2 linked regions of the Glaciimonas sp. CA11.2 genome follow. The protein of the gene in region 2 binds, or shares a complex with, the protein of the main gene of each other region. Links are inferred from orthologs where the notes say so. Each region holds a gene or a part of one and is shown on either strand. Other genes may lie near its edges. The genes, in order: uvrB and RGU75_RS04220.

Evidence for each region.
Region 1: the proteins of RGU75_RS04220 (region 2) and uvrB are in contact, whole or in part, in a crystal structure (PDB 7EGT), measured with the Thermus thermophilus proteins. The link is inferred for Glaciimonas sp. CA11.2 from one-to-one orthologs. Residues at the interface, in WP_096412145.1 of Thermus thermophilus: His654, Arg656, Phe657, Gln666, Asp668, Glu669, Lys680, Arg681, Leu682, Ser683, Lys685, Tyr686, Ala687; in WP_096411307.1 of Thermus thermophilus: Glu23, Leu25, Arg26, Asp27, Gly28, Glu29, Arg30, Phe31, Arg55, Glu326, Asp327, Phe328, Glu379, Ser382, Gln383, His398, Gly400, Arg401.

What each region holds. Positions count from the first base shown.
Region 1 is NZ_JAVIWL010000001.1:5,311,593-5,320,401, forward strand. The notes cover bases 5,618-8,569. They hold uvrB (excinuclease ABC subunit UvrB), read right to left. Parts: upstream 8,165-8,569; coding sequence 6,071-8,164; downstream 5,618-6,070. Other genes in these bases: RGU75_RS23020 (uracil-DNA glycosylase), read right to left, coding at 5,618-5,855; RGU75_RS23030 (amino acid aminotransferase), read left to right, coding at 8,443-8,569. Outside these bases: RGU75_RS22985 (LysE family translocator), read right to left, coding at 1-267; Fe-S protein assembly co-chaperone HscB, read right to left, coding at 304-819; iron-sulfur cluster assembly protein IscA, read right to left, coding at 984-1,307; Fe-S cluster assembly scaffold IscU, read right to left, coding at 1,519-1,923; RGU75_RS23005 (IscS subfamily cysteine desulfurase), read right to left, coding at 2,005-3,258; Fe-S cluster assembly transcriptional regulator IscR, read right to left, coding at 3,277-3,771; RGU75_RS23015 (TetR/AcrR family transcriptional regulator), read left to right, coding at 4,126-5,007; more of RGU75_RS23020, read right to left, coding at 5,049-5,617; more of RGU75_RS23030, read left to right, coding at 8,570-8,809. UniProt on the Escherichia coli protein: The UvrABC repair system catalyzes the recognition and processing of DNA lesions. A damage recognition complex composed of 2 UvrA and 2 UvrB subunits scans DNA for abnormalities.
Region 2 is NZ_JAVIWL010000001.1:982,122-993,308, forward strand. Bases 8,005-10,962 are described here. They hold RGU75_RS04220 (UvrD-helicase domain-containing protein), read right to left. Parts: upstream 10,646-10,962; coding sequence 8,363-10,645; downstream 8,005-8,362. Other genes in these bases: RGU75_RS04215 (BPSS1780 family membrane protein), read left to right, coding at 8,005-8,299; RGU75_RS04225 (MFS transporter), read left to right, coding at 10,937-10,962. Outside these bases: RGU75_RS04185 (sulfurtransferase), read left to right, coding at 1-819; polA (DNA polymerase I), read right to left, coding at 2,059-4,860; RGU75_RS04200 (TIGR00730 family Rossman fold protein), read left to right, coding at 4,873-5,613; RGU75_RS04205 (hypothetical protein), read left to right, coding at 5,959-6,429; RGU75_RS04210 (homoserine kinase), read left to right, coding at 6,567-7,523; more of RGU75_RS04215, read left to right, coding at 7,529-8,004; more of RGU75_RS04225, read left to right, coding at 10,963-11,187. UniProt on the Escherichia coli protein: A helicase with DNA-dependent ATPase activity. Unwinds DNA duplexes with 3'-5' polarity. Translocates on single-stranded DNA with 3'-5' polarity. Initiates unwinding more efficiently from a nicked substrate than double-stranded DNA.

The sequences.
Region 1 (8,809 bases), 4.3 Mb from region 2 along the record:
TAGCGTGCAAATTCCCAAATAAATCAAATAGCCAGCACCTGCATATCGCAGCAATGCGTAAGCAGACGGCGACGCTTTAATCAATGCCGCAAATCCGAATACCGCCAACATCGTATGAAAAATCAAACCAGAGCTAAATCCCAATGCTGCGACCAAACCAGCTTTTCTACCCTGCGCAATACCACGCGTTAGAACGTAGATATTGTCCGGACCGGGAGCCAGCGTCAACGTCATTGCTGCAAGTAAAAACAACCAGACTTCAGGCATACTTGCTTTCTGTTTGCGTTATAGACATGGTGAATTTCAGGACTCGAGAAGCGAGAACGTATTACCAATTTCTTCCCCAAACTTCTCCAGAAACATTAATTGCCTCACGTATTGCGCGGCCTTTTCAAAATCTTGTGCATCCAGCGTTGCGGCAATCTGAATCAAATCTTTGGTTCGAGCTAAACGTAATGCCTTATCGAGCCGATCCAAGGCTTCAATGTCCTTGGCGTCCCGCGCATCTTCCAAGGCCTCGCGCCACTCCATCTGCTGCATCAAAAAACTACCCGGCATTGCCGTGTTCGATTCAGCCTGCAAGTCAACGCCGTTTAGCTCGCACATATAGGCGGCACGTTTAAACGGATTTTTGAGAGTCTGATAGGCTTCATTGGCACGCGTCGCCCACTGCATCGCGACGCGTTTTTCAGCGCCGGTGGCATTCGCAAACCGATCCGGATGGATCTGATTCTGAACCTCGTGATACGCCTGCTCTAGCGCCGTAAGATCAAGCGAAAATTGCTGCTGAAGATGGAACAGATCGAAGTGATTTTGCATATTTACTTAAAACAAAAGCCTGTTCTACTGCAACAGGCTTAGTTAGTCCATGAGGGATACAACACGACAGACTTATTAATTAACCATCTGCACTCGCTATGGCTTCAAAATAAGCCTAACGAGCAGCAACACAATCTGCTTGGCCTGATACCCGACCGGTCACATCAAATGGTAAAGCTTTCGCCGCAACCGCACTCATCCTTAACATTCGGATTATAAAACTTGAAACCTTCATTCAATCCTTCACGGGCGAAATCAAGTTCAGTACCGTCAATGTAAGGCAAACTTTTAGGATCAACAAAAACCTGAATCCCGTGCGATTCAAAAACCGCATCTTCAGTCGTCTTCTCGTCAACGTATTCCAGCTTATAAGCCAGTCCCGAACACCCGGTCGTGCGCACACCAAAACGCAAGCCGATACCCTTGCCACGTCTTTCGATGTAGCGATTGATATGCTTTGCAGCTTTTTCAGTGAGAGTAATTGCCATAACCTGTCATCTCTTTCTGTTACTTTTTAGCTAGTTGTTGTCATTGTTCCGGCAACTACAACTACACGGAGAAGCTGCTCTCAGCCAGATCAACAACGACTAACTCGGACTTACGCAAAGCCGTCCCAGCAAGGCGTGCCGACGCAGACAGCACGTGAGTGCGGCAAGGAAAGCACAACGCCGCTGGGGCGACTTTGCGTAAGTCCGAAAATTAGGCTGCTTGTTTGTGTTCTACGATTCCATGCTTCGCTTTGTAGTCTTCAACTGCCGCTTTAATCGCATCTTCTGCCAAAATTGAGCAGTGAATTTTGACTGGCGGCAGTGCCAACTCTTCGGCAATTTGCGTGTTTTTGATCGACATTGCCTGATCGAGCGTTTTGCCTTTGACCCATTCGGTGACCAGCGATGATGATGCAATCGCTGAACCGCAGCCGTAGGTTTTAAACTTTGCATCCAAAATCACGCCATCTGCGCCGACCTTGATTTGCAACTTCATTACGTCGCCGCATGCTGGCGCGCCGACCATACCGGTACCGACAGTGTCATCGCCCTTTTCGAAGGCACCAACATTGCGCGGGTTTTCGTAATGATCGAGAACTTTTTCTGAATAGGACATTTTGCTACTCCTTGTTATGGATCTTGCAGCATAGTAGTCAGTCAACTACGAGCCGAAAAAAATACTAGAATCAGCTAACTTTTAGTGAGCTGCCCACTGGATCGAACTAATATCGATCCCGTCTTTATACATATCCCACAGCGGCGACAAATCACGCAGCTTAGCGACTTTTCCTTTAATGAGATCAATCGTGAAATCAATCTCTTCTTCAGTCGTAAAACGACCGATAGTGAAACGGATCGAGCTATGCGCCAATTCGTCGTTACGGCCAAGTGCACGCAAAACATACGATGGTTCCAGACTAGCTGAAGTACAAGCTGAACCCGACGACACTGCAATATCTTTGATCGCCATGACCAGCGATTCGCCTTCGACGTAATTGAAGCTGATGTTCAGGTTGTGCGGAACACGATGATCCATGTCGCCATTCACATACACTTCTTCCATCGTTTGCAAACCAGTCGCCAGACGATCACGCAGAGCGCGGATACGCACCAGCTCAGTCGCCATTTCTTCCTGTGCAATCTGGAACGCTTCACCCATACCCACAATTTGGTGTGTAGGCAATGTACCCGAACGCAAACCACGCTCATGACCGCCACCGTGCATTTGCGCTTCCAGACGGACACGCGGCTTGCGGCGTACGTACAACGCGCCAATCCCTTTAGGACCGTAAGTTTTGTGTGCTGTGAAAGTCATCAGATCGACTTTCCAGTTTTCCAGATCAATTTCAAGCTTGCCGGTTGCCTGAGCCGCATCGCAATGGAAAATAATACCTTTCTTGCGACACAATTCGCCGATTTCCTGAATTGGCTGAATCACGCCAATTTCATTATTCACCAGCATGACCGATATCAAAATGGTATCTGGGCGAATCGCCGCTTCCAATTGCTCGATGGTGATCAAGCCATTATCTTGCGGTTGCAAATAAGTTGCTTCAAATCCCTGGCGCTCGAGTTCACGGACGGTATCCAGCACCGCTTTGTGCTCGGTCTTGACCGTGATGATGTGCTTGCCTTTAGTTTTGTAAAAATTCGCGGCACCTTTTAGCGCAAGGTTATTACCTTCGGTCGCACCGGATGTCCAGATGATTTCACGTGGGTCAGCCTTCACCAGCGCAGCAACTTGCGCACGCGCATCTTCAACTGCTTTCTCTGCAGTCCAGCCATACATATGGCTGCGTGAGGCTGGATTACCGAATTGCTCGCGCAGGTACGGAATCATTTTATCGGCAACACGCGGATCAATCGGCGTCGTTGCTGAGTAATCCATATATATAGGGAAGTGCGGTGCCTTCAATGTATCTATCAGGCTTTTTTCCAGGGGTGCGTTCATACTTTTTCCAAGCTCCAATCAAGCAACCAGGTGGGAACGATGCATTACCACCACATTTTGTTCAGGGTTTTTCGGTTTTTGGTGCGCTTTTTGGTGCGCTTCTTGCTGATCCACCAAGTCTTTCAACGAAACCGAATCCAGATATTCAACCATTTTTGCATTCAACGTCGACCACAGATCATGTGTCATACATCGACCACCGCCTTGATCAGAGCTGTGACAATTTTCTTTCCCGCCGCATTGTGTTGCATCCAGCGGTTCATCGACGGCAATAATAATGTCGGCGACTGTAACGTCTTTTGCTGGTCGGGCCAGATTATAGCCACCACCAGGTCCACGTACCGACTCCACTATTTTGTGGCGTCGTAACTTTCCGAACAGCTGCTCCAGATAGGATAACGAAATTTCTTGCCTCTCGCTGATCGCTGACAATGTGACAGGGCCGTTACCTTGGCGCGATGCCAGGTCGATCATTGCTGTTACTGCAAATCGGCCTTTCGTAGTCAACCGCATGGAATCTCCGTTCGTAGAACACTCTTTCATTCTTTATTCGGAATACCTGAATAATTTTGTCTAGTATAACAAACTTGAGTGAATCCGTCAGGTATTACCCTATTTTCAAAAATTCATATAAACTTCAATCACTTGCACGATATTTCTATAGCAAAATCTATTCTAATTTGCGCACTATTTGACGATATTTCTTTCAGTCACTCGGATTATTCTGCCTTGCAATGATCACATTCACAGGATACCGCCGGGCAAGACAAAAAAGATCAGCATTTCTTTTAAACGAGGCCGCAAGCAAGCCATCGATAGCACTATAATATCGCCCCTTCCGGTATAAATATTTAGAAGCACAGACGCATGGCCACCCGCAAATCCAAAACACCGCAGTCACCGACCCATAGAGCTGAGAAGAAACGCGCCGATATTTTAAAATCGGCCGGAAAATGCTTCCGCAAAACTGGCTTCCATCAAACCTCCATGCAAGAAATTTGCAACGAGGTCGGCCTTGGACCGGGTGCCGTCTATCGCTACTTCACCGGCAAAGACGCAATTATCGCCGCCATGGCCGAGGACGAACGACGTCAGGCACGCACGATGCTGAGCGAATTTCATGACACCGATAATTTGCCGCAAGCGCTATCTGCCATTACCCAAGCCTTTGCCTTACGCTACGCGGCAACCAGCGACGCGGGGTTGATGACAGAAATCTACGCCGAAGGACTGCGCAACAAAAAAGTCGGCGCCATCATTAAAAAAGCAGAATCAGAATGGGTCGACGGCCTCGCTGACATGTTGCGCACGGCACAAAAACGCAAACAAATTGATCGCAAACTTGATGCAGGGCAAGTCGCACTACTGTTGACTGCCATGTGGGACGGCCTTGTTATACGGCAAGCCTACACACCAAACCCGCCAGAAGCGTTATTAGCCCTGTTTGACAATATGCTCACAAGCTGGCTGACCCGCGACCCAAGCCAGGACAAATCACCTAAAACAACAACAGACCAAAAAACCAAACTACCGGTTGCGCGTCCCGTGACGGAAAAAGCAGCCCAAAAAGCCGAAGACGATCTCCGCCAATCCAATCTGTTCAAACCAGAAAAAAAGAAAGCCGGAAAAAAATCTAGCGAACCAGAAGGGTTGCCAGCTTTGCCATCAATGTTCCCAGAGCCAGACGACACATCAGAAACCGACGAAAATACGGTTGAATTAGACCTTCGCCAAATGAGTCTAATTTGAATGATCATTCAATATTAAGGCTACCTAAAACAAGAACGTAATCAAGCCTTCCGCAACAAGTGCATCGGCCCAAACAGGCCCTGCATACGCGCATTTCCGATAAAGCTCAGATTATAAGGATGCTCTGCCATCATCTTCGGGAATTGCGCAGCCACAGCCAGCGCATTGACTTGCTCGGCAATCTTTCCCCACAACACCAGCGTCGGTAATTCAGGCGCCGCATTCACACTATGATCTGCCAGTCCGCGCAAAACAACTTGCAAAAACGGCAACCACGGCTTAGCCTCCTTGACCGGCGGCACAGAAGATCGAAACACCAAGGTCGCGTTGAGCAACAGAAATCCCTTTGCAGTCAGATTTTTTTGCAGCTCAGCCAGAGTCTGAATTGTCGCAGAAGCACTATTTTGCGCTTGCAATGCAACCCCCACCATCGCATCACCCGCGGTCCTCTCAATATTTAACTGACCGTCCGCGACCAGCAACATTTTCATAAAGTTACGCAGCGACGTTGCACGATTGACGGGCTTTGACAGGCCCTTTTCAGACCACAACGCACCAACCGCACCATCCATAAAACAGACCCCCGTTGCACTCGCATCCCGCGGATAAGGCCCTTCGCCGACCAACACATACTCAACCTCATCCAAAGGCAGCGCAAAAGCAGCAAACAAACGCCCTTGCGTCGGCAAAAAGTCAGACCTTACCAAATCAGGCAGATAGTCAGGATATAGCGCCGCCATCGCCGACAAACCCTCCAACAAAATTGGACGCCAGGAGGGATCAGCAACCTCTAACGCTACATGGATATCCGAAGGAATAACAGCATCAGATGGATCAAGCTTCATCATTTAAAATCAATTTCATCAAGTTGCCTAACGAGACAATATTAAGGCCCAATAAGGTGCCTTAATATTGCGCTTAATAACATGCCTAATAATGCATAAAAATTATTTTAAATAACAATTTTTCACTCTAATTTTTGAATGAATGCTCAAATTTATATTCAGTCTTTTTACAATCTGATTCAAGCTCAAATATCGACGCAATTTAAACATAAAGCATATCAAGTTGGCACCACATTATCCACTCCCGGCGCACCAAACAACTGCTGCTTCAACTGATGCATTTGATCCCGCACTTGCGCCGCCTTTTCAAACTCCAAATTTTTCGCATGATCACTCATCTGCTTCTCCAGTCGCTTGATTTCTTTACTCATTTGCTTTTCACTCATCGACTCATACTTCACGCGATCTTGTGCCGCATGCAACTCCTCCCGCGCGCCCGAAGGACTGTACACGCCATCGATCAGGTCACGAATTTCCTTCCGAATACCAACCGGCGTAATCCCATTTTCAAAATTGAAAGCAACCTGCTTGGCACGACGTCGTTCGGTCTCATCTATTGCACGGCGCATTGAATCCGTCATCCGATCCGCGTACAAAATCGCCGTACCATTCAGGTTACGGGCGGCGCGACCAATTGTTTGAATGAGGCTTCGCTCAGAGCGCAAGAATCCCTCCTTATCCGCATCCAGAATAGCCACCAACGATACCTCTGGAATATCCAGACCCTCGCGCAACAAGTTAATCCCAACCAGCACATCAAACGTACCCAAACGCAAATCACGGATAATTTCAACGCGCTCGACCGTTTCAATATCACTGTGCAAATAACGCACCTTGATACCGTTATCACTCAAGAAGTCAGTCAACTGCTCCGCCATGCGCTTGGTCAGCGTCGTCACCAGAACCCGCTCACCCTTTTTAATGCGAGCGTTCGCTTCGGTCATCAGGTCATCCACCTGACTCAACGCTGGGCGCACCTCGATCAACGGATCGACCAAACCGGTCGGACGCACCACCTGCTCCACCACCTGATCAGCATGCTGTTTTTCGTAATCGGCGGGTGTCGCCGAAACAAAAATCGTCTGCCGCATCTTGCCCTCAAACTCATCGAACCTCAGCGGCCGATTATCCAACGCGGATGGCAAACGAAATCCATAATCGACCAGATTGGTCTTTCGTGCGCGATCGCCGTTATACATGCCATTAAGTTGCCCAATGAGCACGTGCGACTCATCCAGAAACATCAATGCATCTTTTGGCAAATAATCAACTAAAGTCGGCGGCGGATCACCCGCTTTCGCACCGCTTAGGTGGCGCGAATAATTTTCAATTCCTTTAGTGAACCCAATTTCCTGCATCATCTCCAGATCGAATCGGGTGCGCTGCTCAATACGCTGCTCTTCGATGAGCTTGTTTTCACGCCGGAAAAAATCCAGCCGCTCACGCAACTCATCCTTGATAGTCTCAATGGCGCGCAACACCGTACCGCGTGGCGTCACATAATGCGAACCTGGATAAACCGTAAAGCGTGGAATCTTTTGCTTGACACGCCCGGTCAACGGATCAAATAGTTGAAGACTGTCGATTTCGTCATCGAACATCTCAATGCGCAACGCCAACTCCGCATGCTCAGCCGGAAACACATCTACCGTGTCGCCACGCACGCGGAACGTACCGCGCCCAAAATCGATTTCATTGCGGGTGTATTGCATCTGAATCAACCGCGCAATCAGATCCCGCTGGCTCACCTTATCCCTCACGCGCAGGGTCAAAATCATCTGATGGTATTCGCTCGGGTTACCAATACCGTAAATAGCCGATACAGTTGCAACGATTACAACATCGCGCCGCTCCATCAACGATTTTGTGCACGACAACCGCATTTGCTCGATATGCTCATTGATGGATGAATCTTTCTCAATAAACAAGTCTCGCTGCGGTACGTAGGCTTCCGGCTGGTAATAATCGTAGTAACTAACGAAGTATTCCACCGCGTTCTGCGGAAAGAATTCTCGGAACTCGCTATATAGTTGCGCCGCAAGCGTCTTATTAGGCGCAAATATGATCGCCGGACGCCCCATCCGTGCAATCACATTAGCCATCGTATAAGTCTTACCCGAGCCCGTTACACCCAGCAAAGTCTGGTAAAACAGTCCGTCTTCAATGCCCTCAGACAACTTATCGATCGCCGCTGGTTGATCACCAGCCGGCAAAAATGGCTGGAACAATTTATAAGGCGAATTGGGAAACGTGACGATCTTCGAATCATCAATCTTGTTAGAAACCTGTGCAACTTGTGATTTGTCAGCCATGAGCGTCGACCTTTGGTAGAATATGATGTTATTTCGCGCCGCCTCGATTGTGATCCGGCACAGCATTCAACCTGGAGTCTGTCGGACTGTGGGAGTCGAAGCGAGAAATGGGCTGGGCGAGGATAGATTTTGCCGGATTCACAGCGCCAATAGCATGCTATTGGTCAAGAAACTGGTGAAATACGGACCGCCCAGGTCATTTTGTAGTCGATTTCCATAGTCCGGCAAACTCCTAGCTGCAAACCTCCTGTTGGCAGCCAACTTTTTATGTTATCACGATGAACGCTCCTCTTTCAGCCTCCCTCTTCACCGCCATCGAAATGGCGCCACGCGATCCTATCCTTGGCGTCACTGACGGCTTCAACTCTGACAAAAATCCGAACAAAATCAACCTCGGCGTTGGCGTGTACTCCGACGACGATAGCAAAGTACCGCTACTGCAATGCGTACGCAAAGCCGAGGCGCAACTGATAGAAAAACTGTCACCGCGTACTTACTTGCCTATCGACGGTTTAGCCGCGTACGACAAAGCTGTCCAAGAACTAGTATTTGGGGCCGACAGTGCCGTAATTAAAGAGAAGCGCGCCATCACCGTGCAAGCCATCGGCGGCACTGGCGCGTTGAAGCTAGGTGCAGATTTTCTCA
Region 2 (11,187 bases):
TTGCAAAATGCGCCGCAAGCGAACTGGGTCATAATCGATTGCCGTCACGATTTGGCCGATCTGGATGCTGGCCGCGCAGCCTATACTTCTGGCCATATTCCTATGGCGCAATTCGCGCATCTCGATCAAGATTTATCTGGTGCCAAGCTAGCTGCAGATGGCGTTTTCAAAGGACGCCATCCGTTACCAGAACAAGATGCCCTGATCGCGACTTTGCGCCAATGGGGTATCAATGACGATACGCAGGTCGTTGCTTACGATGCGCAAGGCGGCATCTTTGCTGCGCGACTTTGGTGGCTGCTGCGCTCAATTGGTCATGCCTCCGTAGCGGTGCTTGATGGTGGATTAGCGGCTTGGCTAGCAGAAGGGCAAACGCTATCAACCACAGTCACTACAAACGTGAAGGGTACTATCAGCATCAAACCCGCGTTAGTCACCAACGTTGATGCGCAGGATGTTTTAAATAATTTAACCAATCCACAACGTACTGTGGTCGATGCCCGCGCACCGGACCGCTTCCGTGGCGAAAACGAGACCATAGACCCCATCGGCGGTCATATTCCTGGTGCAAAAAATCGCTTCTTTAAAAATAATTTACAAGCCGATGGACGCTTTAAACCGGGTCATCAACTGCACGAAGAGTTTAGTAACATTATCAGTGCATCCCAGGCTGCAGTGATGCAATGCGGATCTGGCGTAACTGCATGTCACAACTTGCTGGCTTTGGAAATTGCTGGCTTGCACGGCGCAGCGTTGTATCCTGGATCGTGGAGCGAATGGTGCGCAGATCCAAGTCGCCCGATTGCCACCGGTGCTTGATATTCCTTCCAAACAGCGCTGGCGGTAGTAAATAAAAGAGTGTTTGGTTAGTCGCAAAGGCAACTGACCTACACACTCTTCCGACGATGCGCGTCACTCAAATTGCACTACTCTAACGAGAGCAACGCCGTTCAATTCAGCTCAACTAACACCGTGGCTTTTAAACCATTCCAGGGCGCGTTTCCAGCCATCCTTGGCGTCAGCTTCAACATAACTCGAACGATAATCCGCGTTAAACGCGTGGCCTGAGTTTGGATACACGACAAAGGTCGATTTGCTGCTGCCCTTTGCAAGTGCAGCCTTCATTTGCTGAATACTATCTTGCGTAATTCCCTCATCTTTGCCGCCATATAAACCGAGTACCGGCACTTTCAATGCGGCTGCGATATCGACCGGTTGATGGGGATTGAGCGCGCTCTTATCGCCGACCAGACGGCCGTACCATGCCGCTCCCGCTGTGACTTTAGGATTGTGGGCACAGTACAATCACGTAATGCGACCGCCCCAACAAAATCCGTTAATGGCAAGCTTATCGATATTTCCACCATTTTCTTTGGCCCAAGCTACGCAGGCATCCAAATCCCCAAGTACCTGATCGTCCGGCACCTTCGAAATCACTTCTTTTTGCAGTTCCGCAATCGAGGCGAAGGCCGCCGGATTTCCCTGACGAATAAACAAATCGGGTGCGATAGCCAGATAGCCAAGCTTCGCAAAACGTCGTGCCACGTCCGCGATATGTTCATGTACACCAAAAATTTCGGAGATTACCAGCACTACCGGCAAGTTGCGCTTACCTTCCGGTTGGGCCCGGTATATTGGCACGGTCAGACCATTGATTTGTACTTCAACAGTACCGGCGGTCAATCCAATGGTATCGGTCTTAATCACAGTCTGTGCGCAGACCGGCAAAACCGCAGCCGCAAAGCCGGTGCCCAGGGCGGTCTTAATAAAGGTCCTGCGATCAACGTCGTCGGATAACCGCACTTTTCCTACCAGGCTATCAAAATCATCTTTTCAGTTCGGCACTCAGATTCTCCTAAAAAGTGGTGAAACTATCGTGGGTCAAGTTGTCGTCGTGAAAGCGATGAAATACACATGGAATTATTTAAAAAACGGTTAAGACTGTCTAACCACGTCTAACTCCTTTGCATGAACTGCTCTCAGCATTTGTACGCTGAGAGCGACATCAACACGATACAAACCGTCGCATCGTTCATACAGACTCAATTCAAACCAGCATCAATGTGCTTCATCCCAATTTTTTCCAACCCCGACTTCGGCAATCAGCGGGACCCGTAACTTTGCTACGCTAGCCATCAGTTCAGGCAACTTTACGCGAACTAATTCCAACTCTTCTTGCGGCACTTCAAGCACCAATTCATCATGGACCTGCATCACCATTTTGGATTTTAGCTGTTCTGCCTCAAGCCAGCCCTGCACGGCAATCATGGACAACTTAATCAAGTCGGCAGCGGTGCCTTGCATCGGTGCGTTAATCGCAGCGCGCTCTGCACCTTGGCGGCGTGGTCCGTTTGGCGAGTTGATTTCTGGCAACCATAAACGACGGCCGAAAACCGTTTCAACGTAACCTTGCGCTTTGGCCTGCAAGCGGGTGTTGTCCATAAACAATTTGACGCCGGAAAAGCGCATAAAATATTTTTCGATATACATTTGCGCCGCCGCCCGCTCGATACCCAGATTACCTGCCAGACCGAACGCGCTCATGCCATAAATCAAACCGAAGTTAATCACCTTGGCGTAACGACGCTGCTCGCTACTGACATCCGAAGCTGTTACACCGAAAATTTCGGCCCCGGTTGCGCGGTGAATATCAATACCATCAGCAAACGCCCGCAACATGTTTTCATCGCCGGAAATGTGCGCCATGATACGTAGTTCAATTTGCGAATAATCAGCCGAGACGATCACGCTATTTTCAGGCGCAACGAACGCCTCCCTGATACGACGCCCTTCGGCGGTGCGGATGGGAATGTTTTGTAAATTCGGATCGTTCGAAGCCAATCGCCCCGTCACCGCCACCGCCTGTGCGTAGTTGGTATGCACCCGTCCAGTAGACTGATTGACCATTTTCGGCAACTTGTCAGTATAGGTCGACTTCAACTTTGAAAGACTACGATAATCGAGCAAAATCTTCGGTAGCGGATAGTCTTCCGCTAGCTTTTGCAGTACTTCTTCATCGGTCGACGGTGCACCGGAAGGCGTTTTCTTGATGATTGGTAATTGCAGCTTTTCAAAGAAAATTTCTCCCAATTGTTTAGGAGAATTAAGATTGAATGGCTGACCCGCCAGGATATAAGCTTGCTGTTCAATTTCCAACAGGCGTTTACCTATTTCATTCGATTGGGTCTTCAACAAACCCGCATCGATCAAGACGCCATTGCGTTCAATTTTTTGTAAAACAACCGCGGTTGGGACTTCGATACTTTCGTAAATAAAACGCAGCTTTTCGTCGCTCTCAATATGCGGCCACATAGTCTGATGCAAGCGCAAAGTGACGTCAGCATCTTCCGCGGCATATTCAGTGGCACGTGCAATCTCGACTTCATCGAAACAAATTTGTGACGCGCCTTTTCCGCAGACCTCTTGAAAAGTAATCGTTTTATGTCCAAGATGGCGCAACGCCATGCTGTCCATGTCATGCGGACGGTGGGATTCGAAAACATACGATTCCAGCATCGTATCGTGCTCGATGCCGCGTAGTGTCACGCCTTGATTGGCAAAAATATGACTGTCGTATTTTAAATTTTGGCCGACTTTTAACTTAATTGGATCTTCCAGCCAGGATTTCATTTTTCCCAATACAAATTCCAACGATAGCTGTTGCGCGCCGTCTTGCGTCCGATGCGCTACTGGAATATACGCGGCCACGCCTATAGTGCAACTGAGCGAAATACCGACTAATTGTGCAGTCATCGGATCAAGCGAGGTTGTCTCAGTATCGACCGAGGTTAATGGCGCATCGGCAATGACGGTCATCCAGTGATCAAGTTGCTGTTCGGTCGTGACGGCCTCATAATTTGTTACCGCCCGCGGAAACAAACTACTTTGCCCCAGACTTTCCACTGCCGTCGTGACGGCATCGATCAGGCCGACTTTTTCATCGCCATCCACTTTACTGGTATTTTCTACTTTGGCCGTTGCAGCCACACTGCTAGCCACACTACTACTAAGCTCACGTAGCCATGTTTTAAAATTGTAACGCGTATAAAGCGAGATCAATGTTTCACTATCTTGCGGCAAAATAGCCAGTGAATCTGGAAATAAGCCCATGTGTTCGCTAAGATCGCAATCGGTCTTAACGGTAACCAGCGCTTTAGCCTGAGGTAGCCAATCGACCGCCTTCCGCAGATTTTCGCCCACCGCGCCACCGATGTTTGCGGCATTGGCAATCACTTGATCCACCGTATCGTATTGGGCCAGCCATTTCACCGCGGTTTTCGGACCAACTTTAGAGACGCCGGGAATATTATCGACCGTATCACCGATCAAGGTCAGGTAGTCAACAATACGGTCTGGGGGAACGCCAAATTTGGCAATTACCCCCGGCGGATCCAATTTCTCATTATTCATCGTGTTAATCAGTGTCACGTGCTGATTAACCAGTTGCGCCAGGTCCTTGTCGCCGGTGGAAACCACCGCGGTCATCCCGTGCGCGACCGCCTGAACTGTCAAGGTACCGATGACATCGTCGGCTTCAACACCTTCAACCATTAAAATAGGCCATCCCATAGCGCGCACTGCAGCGTGAATAGGCGTAATCTGTTTAACTAGGTCTTCCGGCATTGAAGCGCGTGTAGCCTTGTACTCGGTATACATATCGTCACGAAACGTTTTCCCTTTTGCATCGAACACGCAGGCAATGTAAGCTGCAGGGTAATCAAGACGTAAACGACGAAGCATATTTAAAATACCGTACAACGCGCCGGTCGGCTCGTTGTCGGCATTGCGCATATCGGGCAGAGCATGAAAAGCCCGATAAAGGTAACTGGAACCATCAACTAACAGCAGGGTTTTTTGCATATGGAATCGAACTTGAACGGAAAAAATGTACCGCGGTTGCGGCAAGTGACGGACATCGAACGTGCTACCTCCAAGAAGGCGCGCGAATCATGGCATATGTTCACAATTATGGCAGAGTTTATCGAGTCGACCGAACGTCTGTCTGAGTTACATCCTGCAGTCTCCATCTTTGGCTCGGCGCGGATTAAAGAAGATAACCCGTATTACGAACAATGTTCGGATATTGCACGACGCTTTTCGGACGCTGGATTCGCGGTTATTTCAGGCGGCGGTCCTGGTTTGATGGAAGCGGCCAATAAGGGCGCGTTTGAAGGAAAGTCACCCTCGATTGGCCTCAATATTGAGCTACCACACGAGCAAAGCAGTAATAAGTGGCAAGATATTTCGTTAAGTTTCCGCCACTTTTTTGCGCGTAAGGTTGCCTTCGTACGGCATGCGGATGCCTATATCGTATTACCCGGCGGCTTTGGCACCATGGATGAGCTAACCGAGGTCCTGACCTTGATTCAGACCGGGAAATGTCGAAAGATTCCGATCATTTTAGTCGGCAGTACGTTCTGGGAAGGCCTGCTGGAGTGGTTCCGTACGACGTTGGTTACCACTGGAATGATCGGCGCAAAAGACCTTGATCTGATTCAGGTTATCGACGATCCTGCGCTGATTGTAGATGCCGTCTTCGACTTTTATGACAAAGGTGAAACATCGCTGGCAGATTCTGTAGACCGTCATACCGACACCGGCGCATTGTTGTAATTTTTACCCGCACTACAACGGGATCGACATATAAAGTGTCGGTCCTGCCTATGGCCAGGATAGCTGGATTTGGACGATTTCGTCCGATTCCTATTGGCTTCGCTTAAACAAGATTAAGCGCTGACTTTCCAGCCTGCCGGTCGACAGCGTTGCGCTATGAATGGCAGTGACATCGCCAAGCAACAACAACAGCCCCAAAAAGGTGCGATTTATCTGTGCTAATTGGGCTTGATCTACGACTTGTGCCCTATCGTTACGGCCGGTTTGCTACAATGGAACCATTGCATCTAACTAGATTTTTTTACTAGTTCGATACCAACGAACAACTATGGCATCCAAAAAACCATGAATAACCTTAAAGTCTGGCCAGTGGCAACGTTATCAGCGCTTTTAATTGCTGCGGTTGGTGTAATGACGACATCAATGGTGCAGGCACAGCAGCAGACGAATACGCCGCGGCCTGCAAATCTGGCACCGCCGCCGCCCGAACTACAGAATCTGGAAGAGGGTGAAAAACCTGCCATTACCACTCAAAAAAACGAGAAAGCGCCGGAAGACACCATCACGCAGCAGCGCCAGCAAGGCGTTGTCACGGACATCAAGGTTAACAGCGGCGGCAGTACTTATCACATCGTACCTAGAACAGCCGGCACGTCGTTGCCGGGCGATACGCCAAGTGCACCAGCGAACGGTGCGCGATGGGTGATTAAGGAGTTCGATTGGGGCCAAAAGAAAGAAAAGCCAGCAACTCCCGGCCAAGAACAGGCTGTTGATAGTAAAACAGCGCCAATGCCACCTACCACGCCAGCCCAATAAGGCGGCTTTTCTGGTGCTTTTTGTAGCCCTGCGGCAAATGTTGATGAGAGATTCAAATGTTGGGTCTTTTTTCTACATTCTCACAAATAGCGTGACCTTTCGACTTTTTCCGAAATCTCTTTTTTTAAATTTTTCTCATGGCAGTATTTACCCCGGTCAGCCTCGATGACCTTAGCCAATGGCTTTCACAATTTCCCTTAGGCAAAGCACTGGCGATCAAAGGTATTTCGTCCGGTATCGAAAATAGTAATTTTTTCATCAATACCGAGGCCGGCGAATACGTGCTGACAGTTTTTGAAAAACTGACGTTCGAACAATTGCCTTTTTACCTTGAACTTATGCGTCACCTGGCGCAGCGTGGCGTGGCGGTGCCTGCTCCCATAGCCAATCAGCATGGCGCGCTTATTAATGCACTACACGGCAAACCCGCTGCGATCGTTAGCAAACTGCGTGGCGAATCCGAAATGTCGCCGGGTCCTGTGCATTGCCGCGAAGTCGGGGTCATGCTGGCAAAAATGCATCTGGCGGCACAAGATTTTCCGATTTATCAGCCTAACTTGCGTGGACTCGCATGGTGGCGGGACACAGCACCTGCCGTGCTGCCATTTTTGCCTGCAGAGATTAAACAGCTGCTCGGTTCCGAAATTAAGTTTCAGGAGGATTTTGCGGTAACTGCCACTTATCAAAGCCTGTCCAAAGGGCCCGTGCATGCCGATCTTTTCCGCAATAATGTGATGTTTGACGGCGATAAATTATCGGGCTTTTTCGACTTTTATTTTGCTGGATGCGATACTTGGCTATTCGATCTTGCCGTCACCGTTAACGATTGGTGTATCGACGTCGATACAGGAGAACTTGACGAGGTGCGCGTAGCGGCAATGCTGGACGGCTACCGCTCAGTGCAAGCGTTTAGTAGTGATGATCAAACCGCCTGGCAACCCATGTTACGCGCCGCCGCATTGCGCTTCTGGCTATCTCGTCTTTATGACTTTTACTTACCTCGCGCAGCAGAAATGCTGACGCCGCATGATCCGGCGCATTTTGAACGGATCTTGCGACAACGCATCGCTCACCCGGCTCCGGCCCTGCTCTGAATATAATGGAAAAATTACCTGCAAAAACTGGTTGGATCTGGGTAAAAAGTGGCTTTGCGTTATTCCGCAAACAACCAGCTGAAATCTCGACTCTTTTCCTTGCCTATATGTTCCTGATGCTGGCTGTCGGTATCGTACCTGTATTGGGTCAACTGCTACCGCTGATACTGATACCTGTATTTTCAATGGCGTTCATGCAGGCCTGTGTGCAAATTGAGAACGACAAACGCGTTTTCCCAAATTTACTGCTGACGGGATTTCGTTCGCCTGCAGTGAAAAATCTGTTACTACTTGGGTGCTTATACTTACTCGCCGCAATGATCGCCATTGGCGCCTCGGCATTGATTGATGGCGGCGTTTTCTGGGAAGCTATGACCGGACAGATTCCACTTGATGCCAAAACGGCGCAAGAATCGAATATGACATTAGCCATGATGTTCTCTGCCGCCGTGTACGTGCCCTTTGCCATGGGATTCTGGTACGCGGCTCCTCTTATTGCGTGGCAAAAAATGAGCGTATTCAAGGCGATTTTTTATAGCTTTTTCGCGGTTCAGCGTGAGACAAAAGCGTTTATGGTGTACGGACTTTCATGGGTCGTTTTCGGCGTATTGTTCCCTGCCATTATCAGCGTGATCGTCGCGCTGTTAGTAGGTAATGCATCGATTACGCTTATGGTGCTGTTGCCACTGTCGATCCTGCTAACAGTCGTCATGTATTGCTCGTTTTATCCCACCTACAAGCAGGTATTTGGCGAGCCGGAACCCTCTGAAAAGTAAACTCTTGTAGCTTGTTCACTTCCCCGGTCTCCCCGGAGAAGTGAATTATAAGAGATCTGATGCCTACACCTTATCCAGCTTGGCGATCGTTAAGTCCAGCAATTTCATTCCATGCTTGCCAAAGTTAATTTGCGCGCGGGCGTTTCCACCACCACCTTCGATATTGACAATCACGCCTTCACCGAATTTTTGATGGGCGACATTTTCCCCAATGCGCCAACCCACATCCTGTTTCGTGATTTTGTTTGCAATGGCATTGGCGCCATATTGGGGCTCATCAACCCATGCCGCTTTCGGGTGCGCAAACCAGCTTTGTTGCTGTGGTTGTATTTTGGGTGACAACCACTTGAGCGAGTCTTCAGGCAACTCATCGAAGAATCGTGACCGCAGGTTATAACGCGTCTGCCCGTGCAGCATTCGCGTCTGCGAGAAACTCATGTAAAGGCGCTTTTTAGCACGCGTGATAGCGACATACATCAGACGCCGCTCTTCTTCCACGCCAGAGTCTTCTTTTTGGGAATTCTCATGGGGAAACAATCCCTCTTCCAGCCCTGTAATAAATACCGCTTCAAACTCCAGACCTTTGGATGAATGCACCGTCATTAGCTGCAAGGCGTCTTGCCCGGTTTTAGCCTGATTATCTCCCGCCTCTAACGAGGCATGTGACAAAAATGCTGACAACGGCGACATGATGAACGACAGCCGTGCGTCCGCATCAATAATTTCAATCCCATCCGCGGTCGTAATAGAGGCCGCTGCCAACACATCGGCTTGCGGGCCGAGCAATGCCGGCGCTTCTACTCCAAATCCTTCTTCTGAGACGAATAAGGTCGCAGCGTTGACCAATTGCTCCAGATTTTCGATGCGGTCGGCGCCCTCGCGCTCGGTACCGTAATGCGTTATTAGCCCACTCATGCCGAGCATAATCTGCACCATTTCTGGCAACGGCAAATGCTGCGTTTCAAAGCGTGCACCTTCAATTAACTTGAGAAATGCGCCGAGAGAGGTGCCGGCCTTTCCCGCCACGTACGGTACCGCTGCATACAGCGAAATACCTTGCTGACGTGCGGCATCCTGTAGGTGTTCGAGAGAACGCGCGCCAATACCGCGTGTTGGAAAATTCACGACGCGCAAAAATGCTGAATCGTTATGGGGATTGTCCATCAGTTGCAAATACGCGATTGCATGCTTGACTTCTGCACGCTCAAAATAGCGTTGACCGCCATACACCCGATACGGAATGCCAGCTGAAAATAACGCATGCTCAATCACCCGCGATTGCGCGTTTGAACGATACAGGATCGCTATTTCGCTACGCGTTGCACCCTCATTGATCAGGCTCTTGGCTTCCTCGATAATCCACTGGGCTTCGAGTAAATCACTGGTTGACTCGTAAATTCTCACCGGCTCGCCGTGCCCAGCATCGGTACGCAAGTTTTTACCCAGACGCTTGCTATTATTAGCGATTAGCGTATTGGCAGAGTCTAGAATATGACCTTGCGAGCGATAGTTTTGCTCCAGCTTGATCAAATTTTCGACCTGAAATTCACGCTGAAAGGTACTCATGTTGCCGACATTCGCGCCGCGAAATGCATAAATACTTTGATCGTCATCGCCAACGGCAAACACCGCGCCGCCTTGCCCTGCCATCAACTTTAACCATTTATATTGAAGATCGTTGGTATCTTGAAATTCGTCCACCAAAATATGTTTAAAACGGGCTTGATAATGCTCACGCAAAGGCTGATTTCTGACCATCAATTCATAGGTGCGCAATAATAGTTCGGCAAAATCAACGACCCCTTCGCGCTGGCATTGCTGATCATAAAGGGCGTATAACTCGACAAATTTGCGATTGTAGTCATCGTTAGCTTCGACATCGTGCGCACGCAAACCCTGATCTTTTGCACCATTGATAAAGTACATCAAGTTACGCGGCGGATACTTCTCATCATCGATGCTCAATGATTTAAGCAACCGTTTGATCGCCGATAACTGATCTTGCGAATCAAGAATCTGAAACGTCGGCGTCAGCGCGGCATCCTTGTGATGCGCACGTAGCAGGCGGTTGCAGAGGCCGTGGAACGTCCCTATCCACATCCCGCGTGTATTAATCGGCAACATCGCTGATAATCGCATCATCATTTCTTTGGCCGCCTTATTGGTAAAGGTGACGGCTAGTACGCCTGACGGTGAAACTTGTCCGGTTTGAATAAGCCACGCAATGCGGGTGATCAGTACGCGCGTCTTACCGGATCCGGCACCGGCGAGAATCAAGGCTGGTTGAGCGGGCAAAGTGACTGCGGCGAGTTGTTCGGGATTGAGATTCTGAAGAAGATTTTGCATCCCATCATTATAACTGCGCGGCTATAAAAGAAGCGCGTTCCACGAGAGTGCCGAGACTGTTAGGAAGGGTATACGCTATAACATCGGCACACGGCAAGCAATAATTCACTCCAAAGAGTAAAATACTGCGTTGCAGCAAAGCAAAAATCCTGTCTGCGTTGACCTCTTAGGTTACATCCTGGTTACACCGCTTTTTGTCGATTACTCTCGCTTCCTCATCTTTCTACGTTAACTACCATGTCCGAACCAGCCCGCTTCAACCGCGGTAAGCCGTCCACTTCCGAACCTGGCATGTCGCCTGCGCCTGATTTACAGCAAGCGTCAAAGCTAGACGCGCAGCCCCTTTCAGAGGGTGCCGTTAGCTTCCATATTATCGCCACTTCTTTTTTTACTTTTATTTGCTACCTGTCAATTGGCCTGCCATTGGCGGTATTGCCTGGCTACGTCCATGTAGATTTAGGCTACAGTTCGGTGCTAGCTGGCCTCGCCATCAGTATTCAATATCTGGCCACCATGCTAAGCCGCCCGCGCGCTGGCCGCAT